DNA from 3 places in the Methylorubrum sp. B1-46 genome. Region 1 is predicted to be linked to each of the others. Evidence: predicted binding sites of a transcription regulator. Region 1 holds the regulator's gene; each other region holds the start of a gene.

Evidence for each region. Region 1 encodes LexA, which represses DNA repair genes until DNA is damaged. Its sites were predicted from a motif close to TGTTCNNNNTGTGTTCNG; they were not measured.
Region 2: the regulator LexA is predicted to act here: its motif matches at 1,856-1,873, upstream of LPC10_RS02220 (ATP-dependent helicase).
Region 3: the regulator LexA is predicted to act here: its motif matches at 2,239-2,256, upstream of LPC10_RS01285 (nucleoid-associated protein).

What each region holds. Positions count from the first base shown of each region.
Region 1 is NZ_CP088247.1:5,131,720-5,135,950, reverse strand. Features, by position in the region: gene LPC10_RS23790 (DUF1236 domain-containing protein) at 91-921, shown strand; gene lexA (transcriptional repressor LexA) at 1,086-1,811, shown strand; gene LPC10_RS23780 (ComEC/Rec2 family competence protein) at 1,805-4,063, opposite strand; gene gltX (glutamate--tRNA ligase) at 4,221-4,231, shown strand, end outside.
Region 2 is NZ_CP088247.1:452,637-456,867, forward strand. Features, by position in the region: gene LPC10_RS02210 (AsmA family protein) at 1-1,370, opposite strand, end outside; gene LPC10_RS02215 (hypothetical protein) at 1,530-1,769, opposite strand; gene LPC10_RS02220 (ATP-dependent helicase) at 1,885-4,231, shown strand, end outside.
Region 3 is NZ_CP088247.1:247,727-251,957, reverse strand. Features, by position in the region: gene trpB (tryptophan synthase subunit beta) at 1-1,149, shown strand, start outside; tRNA gene LPC10_RS01290 (tRNA-Met) at 1,253-1,329, shown strand; gene LPC10_RS01285 (nucleoid-associated protein) at 2,444-3,478, shown strand; gene LPC10_RS01280 (hypothetical protein) at 3,444-4,231, shown strand, end outside.

The DNA of each region.
Region 1 (4,231 bases):
TGCGTCTTTCGGGAACGCTTTTCGTGACATCGCCGTTGCGGACCGGGCTTCGGCGCCACGTCGGCGGCCGGCAGAAGACAGGGACGGAACATGACCAAGTTCTTTCGCAGTACAGCGACGGCCGCGATCCTCGTACTCGGCGCGGCGACCGCCCTGGCCCAGGGCGGAGGCGCCGGTGGTGCCGGAGGAGGCGCGGGCGGTGGCAGTGGCGCGGGCGGTGGTGCCGGAATGGGAGCCGGCGGCGCAGGCGGAGGCGCCGGTGGTGCTGGAAGCGGTGTGGGCGGCGCGGGCGGCGGAGCGGCGAGCGGCCCCCGCGGCGGTGCCGGTGAGGCGGGTGGTGCCGGAGGCGCCCGCAGCGGCGGCGAAGTCGGCGGTACCCGCGGAGGCGAGACCGGTGGCGCGGCAGGCACTCCGGTACGCGGCAGCGAGCCGGGAGAGGCCGGCACGCGCGGCGGCCGAGACGGCGGCCCGGCCCGCGCGGGAGAATCAGGCGAGCGCAGCAATCACGAGACGGGCCGCGATGGCGGCAGCGAGCGCGACGGCCGGGGGAGCCGTGATGCGGCCGGAGAGCGCGGCAACCGTGACACCGGCCGCGACGCGGCTGGCGAGCGGGGGGCCGGCGAGCGAGCCGGCCGCGGGGCTGCCTCGGAAGCCCGCGGCGCCTCCAAAAGCCTGAGTTCGACCCAGCGCACCGAATTCCGCCAATCGATCACCCGCTCCAATGTCCGGGCGGTCACGAATGTGAACTTCGCGGTTCGCGTCGGCACGGCCATCCCGCGCTCGGTTTCGCTGCACCCGCTGCCGCCGGCGATCCTCTCGCTGGTGCCGGCCTATCGCGGCCTCCAGTTCATCCTGGTCGGGGATGACATCGTCATCATCGATCCTGATACCTACGAGATTGTGGACGTCATCCCAGCCTGATCCGAATCCCTCATGGGGCAAAAAGGGGCGGCGGCGCAAAGGTGCCGCCGCCCTTCGCGTGTCTGCGCTCGTCTTGCGGAACAGGAGAGGAACGTCTAGGCTGTTCGCGCTTTGTTTTCAATGATTCTGCGGCGTCCCCGGCCGCCGTCGACAGCAGGTGCCGCATGCTGACCCGCAAGCAACTCGAACTGCTTCAGTTCATCCAGCAGAGGATGCAGGAGAGCGGCGTGCCGCCGTCCTTCGACGAGATGAAGGACGCGCTCGATCTCAAATCAAAGTCCGGCATCCACCGCCTGATCATGGCGCTGGAGGAGCGCGGCTTCCTGCGCCGCCTGCCGAACCGGGCCCGAGCCATCGAGATCCTGCGCATGCCCGACATGCCGGCGGCCAAGCCGGCAACGGCCCCGGAGCCGCGCCGCTTCACTCCAAGCGTGGTCGAGGGCGGCCTGTCGGGCAAGCCGCCCGCGCCGAAGCCGCCGATGCTGCAGGCCCATGACGGCAACGGGCAGTCGGTGATGGTCCCGGTGATGGGCCGGATCGCCGCCGGCACGCCGATCTCGGCGATCGAGAGCCAGAGCCACTCGATCTCGATGTCCCCCGATTTCCTCTCGGGCGGCGAACACTACGCGCTGGAAGTGCGCGGTGATTCGATGATCGAGGCCGGCATCCTCGACGGTGATCTCGTGGTGATCCACAAGCAGGATACCGCCAATAACGGCGACATCATCGTGGCGCTGATCGACGACGAGGAGGCGACCCTCAAGCGCCTGCGCCGCCGCGGCTCCTCGATCGCGCTCGAGGCCGCCAACCCGTCCTACGAGACCCGCGTGCTCGGGCCCGACCGGGTGCGCATCCAGGGCAAGCTCGTCAGCCTCGTACGCCGCTACTGAGGCGTTTCGCCAGGCGGCGGGTCCGACGGATCCGCCGCACCGGGGTCACCGAATGTTTGTGACGGCGACGGAGCCGCTGGCGTCGCCACGCTGGCGGGTTTGGGCTGCCAAGGCTTCGGCGGGCCGGTTCCGCGCGCGGTGACGACCTCCGGCTCGGCCGCCCCGAGGCGGATCGCGGTGGCACCTCGCGCCGAGAGGAAGCTGCGGTCCACGATCAACGATGCGGCACAACCCGATGGCGCGCGCAGGCGGGTGATCAGAATGACGGCCCGCGCGCAATCCTCGGCAAAGGCGCGCTTGTCGGTGACGAGGGCGACGGTGCTTCCGTCGATGGCCGCGAGGATACAGCCGAGACGGTCACAGCGCGGCCCGGTGGCTCCGGTGACCGCATCCGGGCGGCGCCCGTCGCCATCGGCCTTCAGCCATTGTTCCAGCACGAAGCCGGGCGGACGCCCGAGGACGACGAGGTGCCCGTCCTGGCCGCGGATTGCGGCGCCGGCTCCGTCGCGGTCGATATAGATGTCGTAGCGGATCGGACTCGCGGCGAGCGCAACACCGAGTCCCGCCGGCACGAGGGCAAGCAGCCGCAGCCGCGACACCGGCAGGGTCGCGAGGAGGAGGGCAGCGGCGAGCAGCACCAGGGCGCCGGTCCCGAAGGCGGGCAACACCATGTTGGCCTGTCCAAACCCGGCGATCCAGGCCGAGATTTCGAGCATGCCCCGCACCGCAAGCCCCATCAGCCACCAGACAGGGCGATCGAGGGCGAAGGGATAGGCCAGCATCCCGAGCACCGCCGCGGGCATCACCGCGAGCGAGACGAGCGGCAGGGTCAGCGCATTGCCGACCAGGCCGAAGGGCTGCACGGTCTGGAAGTGGTAGGTCGCGAACGGCGCGGTGGCGATCTGTGCCACCAAAGTCGTTGCCAGCGTGCCCACCACCGCCGTCGCGACCCACGACGCGGCCCGCGCGATGCGGGACGGGCTGTCGGTCCGGAAGACGCGCCCGTCGATGAGCGGCGCGCAGGCGATCAGACCGGCCACCGCCCCGAACGACATCTGGAAGCTCGGGCCGAGCAGTGCTTCCGGCTCGCGGGCCAGCGCCAGGATCGCGGCAAGCGCGAGATTGCGCATGCTAAGCGCCGGACGATCGACGAGGATCGCGCCGAGCATCACCAACGTCATGATCAACGCCCGCTCGGCGGCGACGTCCCAGCCCGAGAAGGCGCAGTAGGCGGTCACGCCCAGCATCGCCGCGCCGGCCGCGATCTTCTTGATCGGCCAAGCGAGCGCCAGCACCGGCACCAGGGCGAGACTGGCCCGCACCAGCCAGAACACCACGCCGGCGGCGAGCACCATGTGGAGCCCGGAGATCGAGACGACGTGGTAGATGCCCGCCGCCCGCAAGACGTCGTTCGTCTCGTTGGCGATCAGTCCACGCTTTCCCGTGACGAGGGCGGCGGCGACGGCGCCGGCCTGTCCGCCGATCGCGTCGGTGATCCGCCGGGTGAAGGCGTTGCGGGCGGCATCGATGCTGGCCGCCACATGCAGGGACCAGGGGAGCGGCTCGGACGGCACCCCGACCTCGACCTTGCCCACCAGCGATCCTACCGCTCCGATGCCGCGGAAATAGGCGTCGCGCGCGAAGTCGTAGCCGCCCGGTCGCACCGCTTCCGGCGGCGGCAGCAGACGGGCAGTGGCGCGGATCGTGTCGCCCGGCCGCACCGCCTGCGCCGCGCGATAGGAGACCCGCACCCGCCGCGGGCGGCTTTCCGCATCGAGGTCGCCGAAGCTCGCGACCCGCACGATCAGCCGCGCACCGCCCTCCCGTTCGTCGAGGCCTTCGACAAGGCCCGCGAGCGGCGCGATGGTGATGCGCGTCAGCACCGGCCCCGCGACGGACGAGACCCGCCAGACGCCGGCGGCGAAGCCGAGGAAGAGGGCGGCGAGGGCGAGCATCAGAGCGAGCGCGAACGGACGCGCCCGCAGGACGAAGGTGACGGCGAGGCAGAGCGTGGCGGCGATCAGCGGGGCGGCAAGGGCAGGTTCCCCATCCGTTGCCGTGAAGAAGACGAGAATGCCGGACCCGAAGGCGACGGCGAGCCAAGGGAACAGCCGGCGCTGCTCGGCCTCGCGGGCAAGGGTCGCGCCGAGCCCGTCGACGGCACCCTGCCAGAGTTGCGAGGGGATGGGGAAACGGCCGGCGAGGAGGGCCGGAACCGCCCCGCTCACCGCCCTGCCGCCGCCCTGCGCCATGCCCCGCCACGTCCCGAGACCTGCGATGCCCGCGCAGCGGGCAATCGTGACGAATTCTTAACGCATCCGCTCGCTCGTGCTACACGCCCGGCGAGACCGGCCGCGGCCGCCCTCCCGCCATCCCGCACTTTTTTCTAAAGAAGCTTCTCAGCCGCCGATGTCGTCACC
Region 2 (4,231 bases), 710 kb from region 1:
AGCCGCAGATTGCGCAGCGAGAGGTCGCCGCCGGCCGCCGAAAGGTCGGTGCCGAGTTCGAACATGCGCCCGTCAAGGATCGCGGCGACGCTCTCCTCCGTGCCGAGCCGACCGAGATAGCGCCCGAGCCCCTCCGAGTTGCGCGCGGAGACGTCGATATGGCCGTTGAAACGGGGCGAACCGGACAGTTCGGCCTCGCCCGTCGCCGCAACGCTCGCCGCTCCCGGCGCCGTCCCCTCGAAGCGCCGCAACACGAGGCCGCCGGTGCGGTCGAAGGTGCCGCGAAAGGCGACATGCGCCCAGTCATCGAGGCCCAGCGCGACGCTCTCGGCGGCGATGTCGAGATCGAGAAGCATCGGCGGGGTCAGAGCGCCCGAGGACAGCCCCTGCGCGATGAGCTCGCGCCCTCCGCCGGAGAGCATCAGCCCGTCGAGATCGAGGCGGCGGGTCCGCAGCGTCAGGCCAAGCCGGGCCTCGCGCAGGTCGAGGCGGCCGCTGCCCGAGAGCCGCGCCGCCTTGCCGCCGGGATCGAGTTCGATCTCCACCGTCTTGGCCTGCGCCACGGGACCGCGCGACTCGAATTTGGCCACCAAGGTCAGCGGTACCACCGCGCCGGCCGGCTGGACCGGCGGCCCGACGGTCAGCCGCGCCGTGCCCTCCGCCTCCGGTACGAGGCCGCGATGGGTGGAGTCGCCGCCCGGCGCGTCCTCGGCGGCGAAAGCGATGCGGGCGTCGAGTTCGAGGCGAGGCATGGTGTCCCCGCCGCCCGTGAGCTTCAGCGAGACGCTGCCGTCGCGGCCGGCGGTGCTGGTCGCGAGATGGAAGGGACTGCCCTTCGCCGTCCCCTCGGCCAGCCAGGGGCCGGCCAGGGCCGGAGCCCGCAGGCGAAGGTTCTCCGCCGTGAACTGCTCCTGCGCCGCCTCGCCCGTGCGCGCGGTGGCCACGCTGAGGCGACGGATGCGCAGGTCGTCGATCGCGATATCGCGGCGCAGGGTCTGCGGCTCGCGCGGCAGCAGCAGCGCCTCGTCGGAGACCGGCAGGGTGACCCGTGCCCGCTCGATCGTGGTCTGGACGAAGCGCACCTCGCCCTTGAGCAGTGGCGCCAGGGCGATCTCCGCATCGACGCTCTGCGCGTCGAGCGCCGGCCCATCCTCCGTACCGAGCCGCAGCCGGGCGAGCCGCAGATGCGGCGACGGCAGCAGGCGCAGGTCGATCGTGCCCTCGCTGCGGGCACCGGCACCGAGAGACTCGCTCAGCGTGCGGTCGATCAGCGCGCGATGGCCCGACCAGTCGATGAAGGGCGGCACGGCCAGGGCCGCGACGAGAACCAGCACGACGGCGCCCGCGAGCGCGGTCAGGAAATCACGCACCGTTATCGCTTCCGCCTGGCCTGCGGGCCGCAGGGCTTCGTTCGCGGTTCACGTGCGTTCGATGGGCATAAGCCGGTCGAAGCGCGCGAAACCAAGCTCCTGCGGCCATAGCACAGGCCACGGCCCGCCCGCACCTCACGCTTAAGCTTGCGCCCGCGGTCAGCGCCGGATGCCGTAGGCGGGTCCGGCCGGGGGCGGAACGTTGAGCGGCGCCCGCTGGATCTGGTTGCGGATCGCGCTGTTCTCCAAGGTCTGGCGTTGTTCGAAGTTGCGGTTCTGGTTGCGGTACTCGAACCCCTCGTTCTGCCGGCTGGTGGCGCCGCGGTTTCCGGGGCTCTGCGCAAGAGCCGGCGTGAGGGCGGCGAGCAGGGTCAGGAGGGCGAGCGACGGGGCGCGCATGGCCTCGTATCCTTCATCGGTGTCAGTTTCGGGTTTCCCGAGTGACGCATGAGGGGACCCGCCGGTTCCGGATCGGGTCTCGACGGCGTTCGCCTTTTGGTCCAGGGATGCGCGCATGATGCAAGAGCCAGACGCGATCCGGCCGCGCCCGTCCGACGACGATGCGCCGTCGGCCCCGACCTCCATCGCCGCCCGCGCCATGGCCGCCCTGCGGCCCGAGGGCGCCTCCTACCTCTCCGGCCTCAACCCGGAGCAGCGCCGCGCCGTGGAGGCGACGGAAGGCCCGGTGCTCGTGCTCGCGGGCGCGGGCACCGGCAAGACGCGGGTGCTGACGACGCGCATCGCCCACCTGATCGCGACGGGCAAGGCGCGGCCCTACGACATCCTGTCGGTGACCTTCACCAATAAGGCCGCCCGCGAGATGAAGCACCGCATCGGCGGGTTGATCGGCCCGGCAGGCGAAGGCATGCCCTGGCTCGGCACCTTCCACGCCATTGGCACCAAGATCCTGCGCCGCCACGCCGAACTCGTCGGCCTCAAATCCGACTTCACGATCCTCGGCACCGACGACCAGCTCCGCCTGATGAAGCAGGTCATCGCCGACCAGAACATCGACGAGAAGCGCTGGCCGGCCCGCTCGCTCGCCCATACCATCGACGGCTGGAAGAACCGCGGCCTTGCGCCCGAGCAGGTGCCGCCGGGCGAGGCGCAGGCCTTCGCCTTCGGCAAGGGCGGGCAGCTCTACGCCGCCTATCAGGCTCGCCTCGCCACCCTCAACGCGGTCGATTTCGGCGACCTGCTGCTGCTGTGCCTGAAGCTCTGGCGCGAGAACCCGGACATCCTGAGGAATTACCAGGACCGTTTCAAATATATCCTGGTCGATGAGTATCAGGACACCAACGTGGCGCAATACCTCTGGCTGCGCCTGCTCGCGCAACTCCGAAAAAACGTCGCCTGCGTCGGCGACGACGACCAGTCGATCTACGGCTGGCGCGGCGCCGAGGTCGACAACATCCTGCGCTTCGAGCACGACTTCCCCGGCGCAACCGTGGTGCGGCTGGAGCGCAATTACCGCTCGACCGGCCACATCCTCGCCGCCGCCTCCGGCCTCATCGCCAAGAACGAAGGCCGGCTCGGCAAGACGCTGCGGACAGAGGATGAAAAGGGCGAGCCGGTCACCGTGACCGGCGCGTGGGATTCGGAAGAAGAGGCACGACAGGTCGCCGAGTCGATCGAGTCGCTCCAGCGCAAGGGGCACCCACTCTCCGAGATCGCCGTGCTGGTGCGGATCTCGGCGCAGATGCGCGAGATCGAGGACCGCTTCGTGCAGGTCGGCCTGCCCTACCGGGTCGTCGGCGGCCCGCGCTTCTACGAACGCGCCGAGATCCGCGATGCGCTGGCCTATCTGCGCGTGACGATGAACGGCGCCGACGACCTCGCCTTCGAGCGCATCTTCAACACGCCCAAGCGCGGCCTCGGCGACGCGACGCTGCAGACCCTTCACGCCTATGCCCGCGCCGACCGGATTCCTCTGCTCGCCGCGGCGAGGAAGCTGATCGAAACCGACGAGTTGAAGCCCCGCGCCCGCTCGATGCTGCGCGGCCTCGTCGAGAGCTTTTCGCGCTGGATCCGTCTGGTCGAGACCAAGCCGCATCCCGAGGTCGCCCAGACCATCTTGGAGGAATCCGGCTACACCGAGATGTGGCAGAAGGACCGTTCGGCCGACGCCGCGGGGCGGCTTGAAAACCTCAAGGAATTCGTCCGTTCAATGGAGGAATTCCCGGACATGGCCGCCTTCCTCGAACACGTCTCGCTCGTGATGGAAGCCTCCGAGGCCGAAGGGGCCGACCGCGTCTCGCTGATGACGCTGCACGCCGCCAAGGGGTTGGAGTTCGACACGGTGTTCCTGCCCGGCTGGGAGGACGGCCTGTTCCCGAACCAGCGCGCCATCGACGAGAGTGGGCGGGCCGGGCTGGAGGAAGAGCGGCGGCTTGCCCATGTCGGGATCACCCGCGCCCGCAAGCGCGCCAAGCTGTCGTTTGCCGTCAACCGGCGCATCCACGGGCTATGGACCTCGACCATCCCCTCGCGCTTCATCGACGAGTTGCCGCCCCAGGCCGTGGACGTGGTGGAGGCGCCCGCGCATTTCTCGGCCGGCGCCTCCCGCTTCGACCGCAACCCGGCCCCGTTCGGCTCCTCCTACGGCACGCCGGGCTGGCAGCGGGCGCAGGCCAACACCTCCGGCGGATTCGGCGGGGGACTCGGGCAGGGACGCGGCGGCCGCTCGGGCGGGCCGCGGGAGATCGAAGGCGAGCTGATCGCCAAATCGACGGGTGCGCCGTCCTCTTTCGAGCATGGCCAACGGGTCTTCCACACCAAGTTCGGCCCCGGCACGGTCGCCGGCATCGACGGTAACAAGCTCACCGTTGACTTCGACAAGGCCGGCCGGAAGATGGTGCTCG
Region 3 (4,231 bases), 510 kb from region 1:
CTGATGCCGCTGATCCTCGACCTGGAGAAGGCCTACGCCGACGCCAAGGCCGACCCGTCGTTCAAGGCGGATATGGAGTCTTACGGCACGCATTATATCGGCCGTCCGAGCCCGCTCTACTACGCTGAACGCCTCACCGAGTACCTGCGCGCCGGGGCGCCGGCGGGCAAGGGCGCGAAGATTTTCTTCAAGCGCGAGGAGCTGAATCACACCGGCTCGCACAAGGTGAACAACGTGCTCGGCCAGATCCTGCTCGCTCGCCGCATGGGCAAGCCGCGGATCATCGCCGAGACCGGCGCGGGCCAGCACGGTGTCGCCACGGCGACGCTTTGCGCCCGCTTCGGCCTGAAATGCGTGGTCTATATGGGCGCCGTCGATGTCGAGCGGCAGGCGCCGAACGTGTTCCGCATGAAGATGCTGGGCGCCGAGGTGGTGCCGGTGCAATCGGGCACGCGGACCCTAAAGGATGCGATGAACGAGGCCCTGCGCGATTGGGTCACGAACGTCGCCGATACCTTCTACTGCATCGGCACGGTCGCCGGCCCGCACCCCTATCCGGCGATGGTGCGTGACTTTCAGTCGGTCATCGGCATCGAGACGAAACAGCAGATGCTGGAGATGGAGGGCCGCCTGCCGGACTCGCTCGTCGCCTGCATCGGCGGCGGCTCGAACGCCATGGGACTGTTCCACCCCTTCCTCGATGATCGCGAGGTCGAGATCTACGGCGTCGAGGCGGCCGGCCACGGCGTGCAGAGCGGCCTCCACGCTGCCTCGCTCACCGGCGGCAAGCCCGGCGTGCTGCACGGCAACCGCACCTATCTCCTCATGAACGAGGACGGACAGATCGCCGACGCGCACTCGATCTCGGCAGGTCTCGATTATCCGGGCATCGGCCCCGAGCACGCGTGGCTGCACGAGATGGGCCGCGTCACCTACCTGTCGGCGACCGATTCGGAGACGCTGGAGGCGTTCAAGCTGTGCTCGATGCTGGAAGGCATCATCCCGGCGCTCGAGCCCGCCCATGCCCTGTCGAAGGTGCTCGAACTCGCGCCGACCAAGCCGGCCGAGCACCTGATGGTGATGAACCTGTCCGGGCGCGGCGACAAGGACATCCCGCAGGTCGCCCAGATCTTCGGACAGACGCTCTGAGCGGAAGAATGGGTGCAGCGGTCGCAACAGACCGTTGACACCGCCACGCCCTTCTCCATATACCGCGCCCACCGAACGACGCCGCAGCGCCGTTCGCGGTTGTGGCGGGGTAGCTCAGCTGGTTAGAGCAGAGGAATCATAATCCTTGTGTCGGGGGTTCAAATCCCTCCCTCGCTACCAACTACTTCAGTGACTTAGCTCCAATACTTAACTCAGAATATCAACTACCCATGACCTGGGTCGCAAATGGGTCGCACAAGGGTTGAGACCCGCTAGGTCGCGGATACGCATCGCGATCTGACATTCTATGGGTATCGCTCCTTCGCACCAGCGAATCGATTGGTGTCGCATGAAGGAATGAGCCTCGCTTGACACATGGTGTGTTGAACGCTTCCCGAGGGTGAGCGCGGACGCGTTGCTGTCCGCTCTTCTGGACGCCAACCGCGAATGCGCCGCCCGTCTCGGTCCCCCGATCACGCGGAGTACACTCGGCCGCCGCTTTCGGGGACATCGAGGTCCAGGACGAGCTCTTCTGCCCGCCCACGACTGCCGGCAGCGCCTCGGTTGCCGAGGGTGTGCAATCCTCGGCTCCCGAACCTACGTCCGGCCGAAACGTGGAGAACACTGCCATTTGGCGGCGTGTGATGACCGAGATCGTCAGGATCCTCGGTCGTTAGAGGGCGCTCACGGCGGTCGAGATCGTCAACCTTTTGTCCCTAGTGACCATCGCCGAGGCATAAAGGTTTGAGGAGATCCGGCCGGGCAAGCTCGCCGAGAAGATGCGGGTCAGGATCAAGGCCAGGAAGCACTTCGTCGAGGTTGAAGAGGGGAGGTTCGGATTGCGGGACGACGAAGGTCTCGATGTCGAGGAAGGGACTCCCGCGGCGCAACGCCGAGACCGGTGCGTTACGGCCCCCGGATCCCGGGTTGTCAGGCATGCGGTTCGTGGATTTCTGGGCCCGTTCCCAGCCTACCTGAACCCGCGCGTACCGGAAATCCAGCAGCGCAATGGGTCTTGGCTGGAGACCGCCGCGAACGAGATCGGCGGCCCTGCCCCCAGACTCATTTGACAAAGCAGGGCGAGCCTAATGTTCGCTCTTTGTTCTTGACGCACTGCCCGCGAGACTACACTGTTACCGTCGGGGCTGCCTCTCGTCGCCCGCGTGCGGCGGTGGGCGTTTTCCGGTGGGTTCGTTCTAGATTGCGCTTATCGGAACTGTGTTCTCTGGTGCTATAAAGCTAAGATTCGGTTTTTCCAGTCCAGAAGCGGGTCCGGCAAGGCACCATGAGTTTTTTGACGGATGAGGAAAAGGACGCGCTCACAATCAGGCGCATGATCTTCCATGTTGTTGGGAAGTCACTTGAAGACCCTATTCTTCTGGATGAAATTACGCCGCCGCAGCACCAGGATTTCTTCCTGGAACGGGTGAAGTCATCCTTGCGGGGCAATCTGTTTGCTTTTCGCGACCGATCCACGACGGAGGACATCCTGCGCGAGATCGCGACGGGCGGGGGCAACTTCACAGAGCGCACGCAGGCGCTGGCCCTGGATTTCCAGTCGCGTCACAAGAAGACGATGAGCGTGGGGGTGTTCTTCATCTTCGAGCTCGGTGCGGGCGACGGCGCCACGATCTACGCACTGGTGAAGTACGACAACGAGGACGTCGTCCGCTACGTGCTGGAGGCAGGCGGATCATCCGTACCGAAGCTAGAGCGTTTTCAGGAGTCGTTCGTGAGGAAGCCGGAGGCGATGCAGAAGATCGCGCTGGTCCGGTTGGACGACGGCGCCGGCGGCCGGATCATGGTCCGCGACCGCAGCAACACGGCGCACATCTCGGACTACTTCGAGGGCTTCCTCCAGGCGCGGCGGGTCAACGCGGCGACGGACATGAGCGAGAAGCTGATGGGGGCCCTGAAGGACACCTTCAAGGCCAACCGGGACAGCCTGCCGGAGGAGATCAAGAAGAGCGGCGTGAATCGGATCTACGAGGTGCTCCGCCAGGGGCCGCGGTTCGACCCCGAAGATTGCGAGCCGCTGGTGACGGCCTGCTTCGGGGTTCAGCCTGAGAACTCGAAGGTGCGCCGGGACCTCGTGCGCAACCTGCGCAACCGCGGGGTCTCCGAAGAGACCTTTGACGTCAGCCCCGAGCGCATCCAGAAGCCGCGGCGGCACCGGATGGAGACCGTGGAGGGCGTCCAGATCTCCTACGACGAGGAGAACAGGCCCGCGGTCCACGGCCGTGAGGACGGAAGGCAGGAGATCGTGATCGTGACGGCCGGCCTGACGAGGGACGATGCTGAGATCGAGACAGGTTCACGCCGCGGTTGAGCTCAGCCGGGCGGCGCCCGACTGCTCGATCAGCGAGGACGCGGGTCACCTGCGGGTGTCCGGCTGCCTAAGCCGCGACGCGCTCGCGGCCTGGCAGGCGGTCGCGCGCGAGGGCGGCTGGCTGCGCCTGACCTGCGTAGACCCGTCCGACGACGTCGTGGATCCCGAGGATGTTAGGGACGGCGACCGGGCTCGGATCACGGTCCAGTTCAAGCCGGCCGACCATGCCGCCCACGTCTTCACCGTGGAGGGGTGGCGTTCGTTCCTGCACGGCAAGGTAGCCCCCTATCAGGCCAGCGTCGTCCGGCTCGCCTTCGAAGCCGCCGCGTTCGCCACGGAGGCCTTCTGCGTGGAGCCCTGGGCTGAGGAGCCGGCAGCCGCCGAGCCACCGCCCGAGCGATCCGATATGGGGCCTCGGCGCCAGGTGCGATGCCAGTCCTCCGAGTTGATGGCGCCGCGCGCCATCCATCCCTGGGTTCTCCTGGGGGAGGGGGTAGAGGGCTCGACGGCGTTCGGGTGCTGGCAAGAGGTCGCGGCGGCGATGATCGTGCGCTCCCTGCCCACTGAGCTCTACCGGGACGGCACCGCGTCTCGCGTTGCGCTAGCCGGGCAGCCCCCGCGGCGGATCGACCTTGGTGAAGCTCCGACCGTGGCCCCAGCATTCGCCGTCCTGCAGCGGGCCGCCCGCTGGATCTACCTTGAAGGCACGGACATCGAGGTCCGGCACACCTTCCTGACGGCGGAACTCGCCCG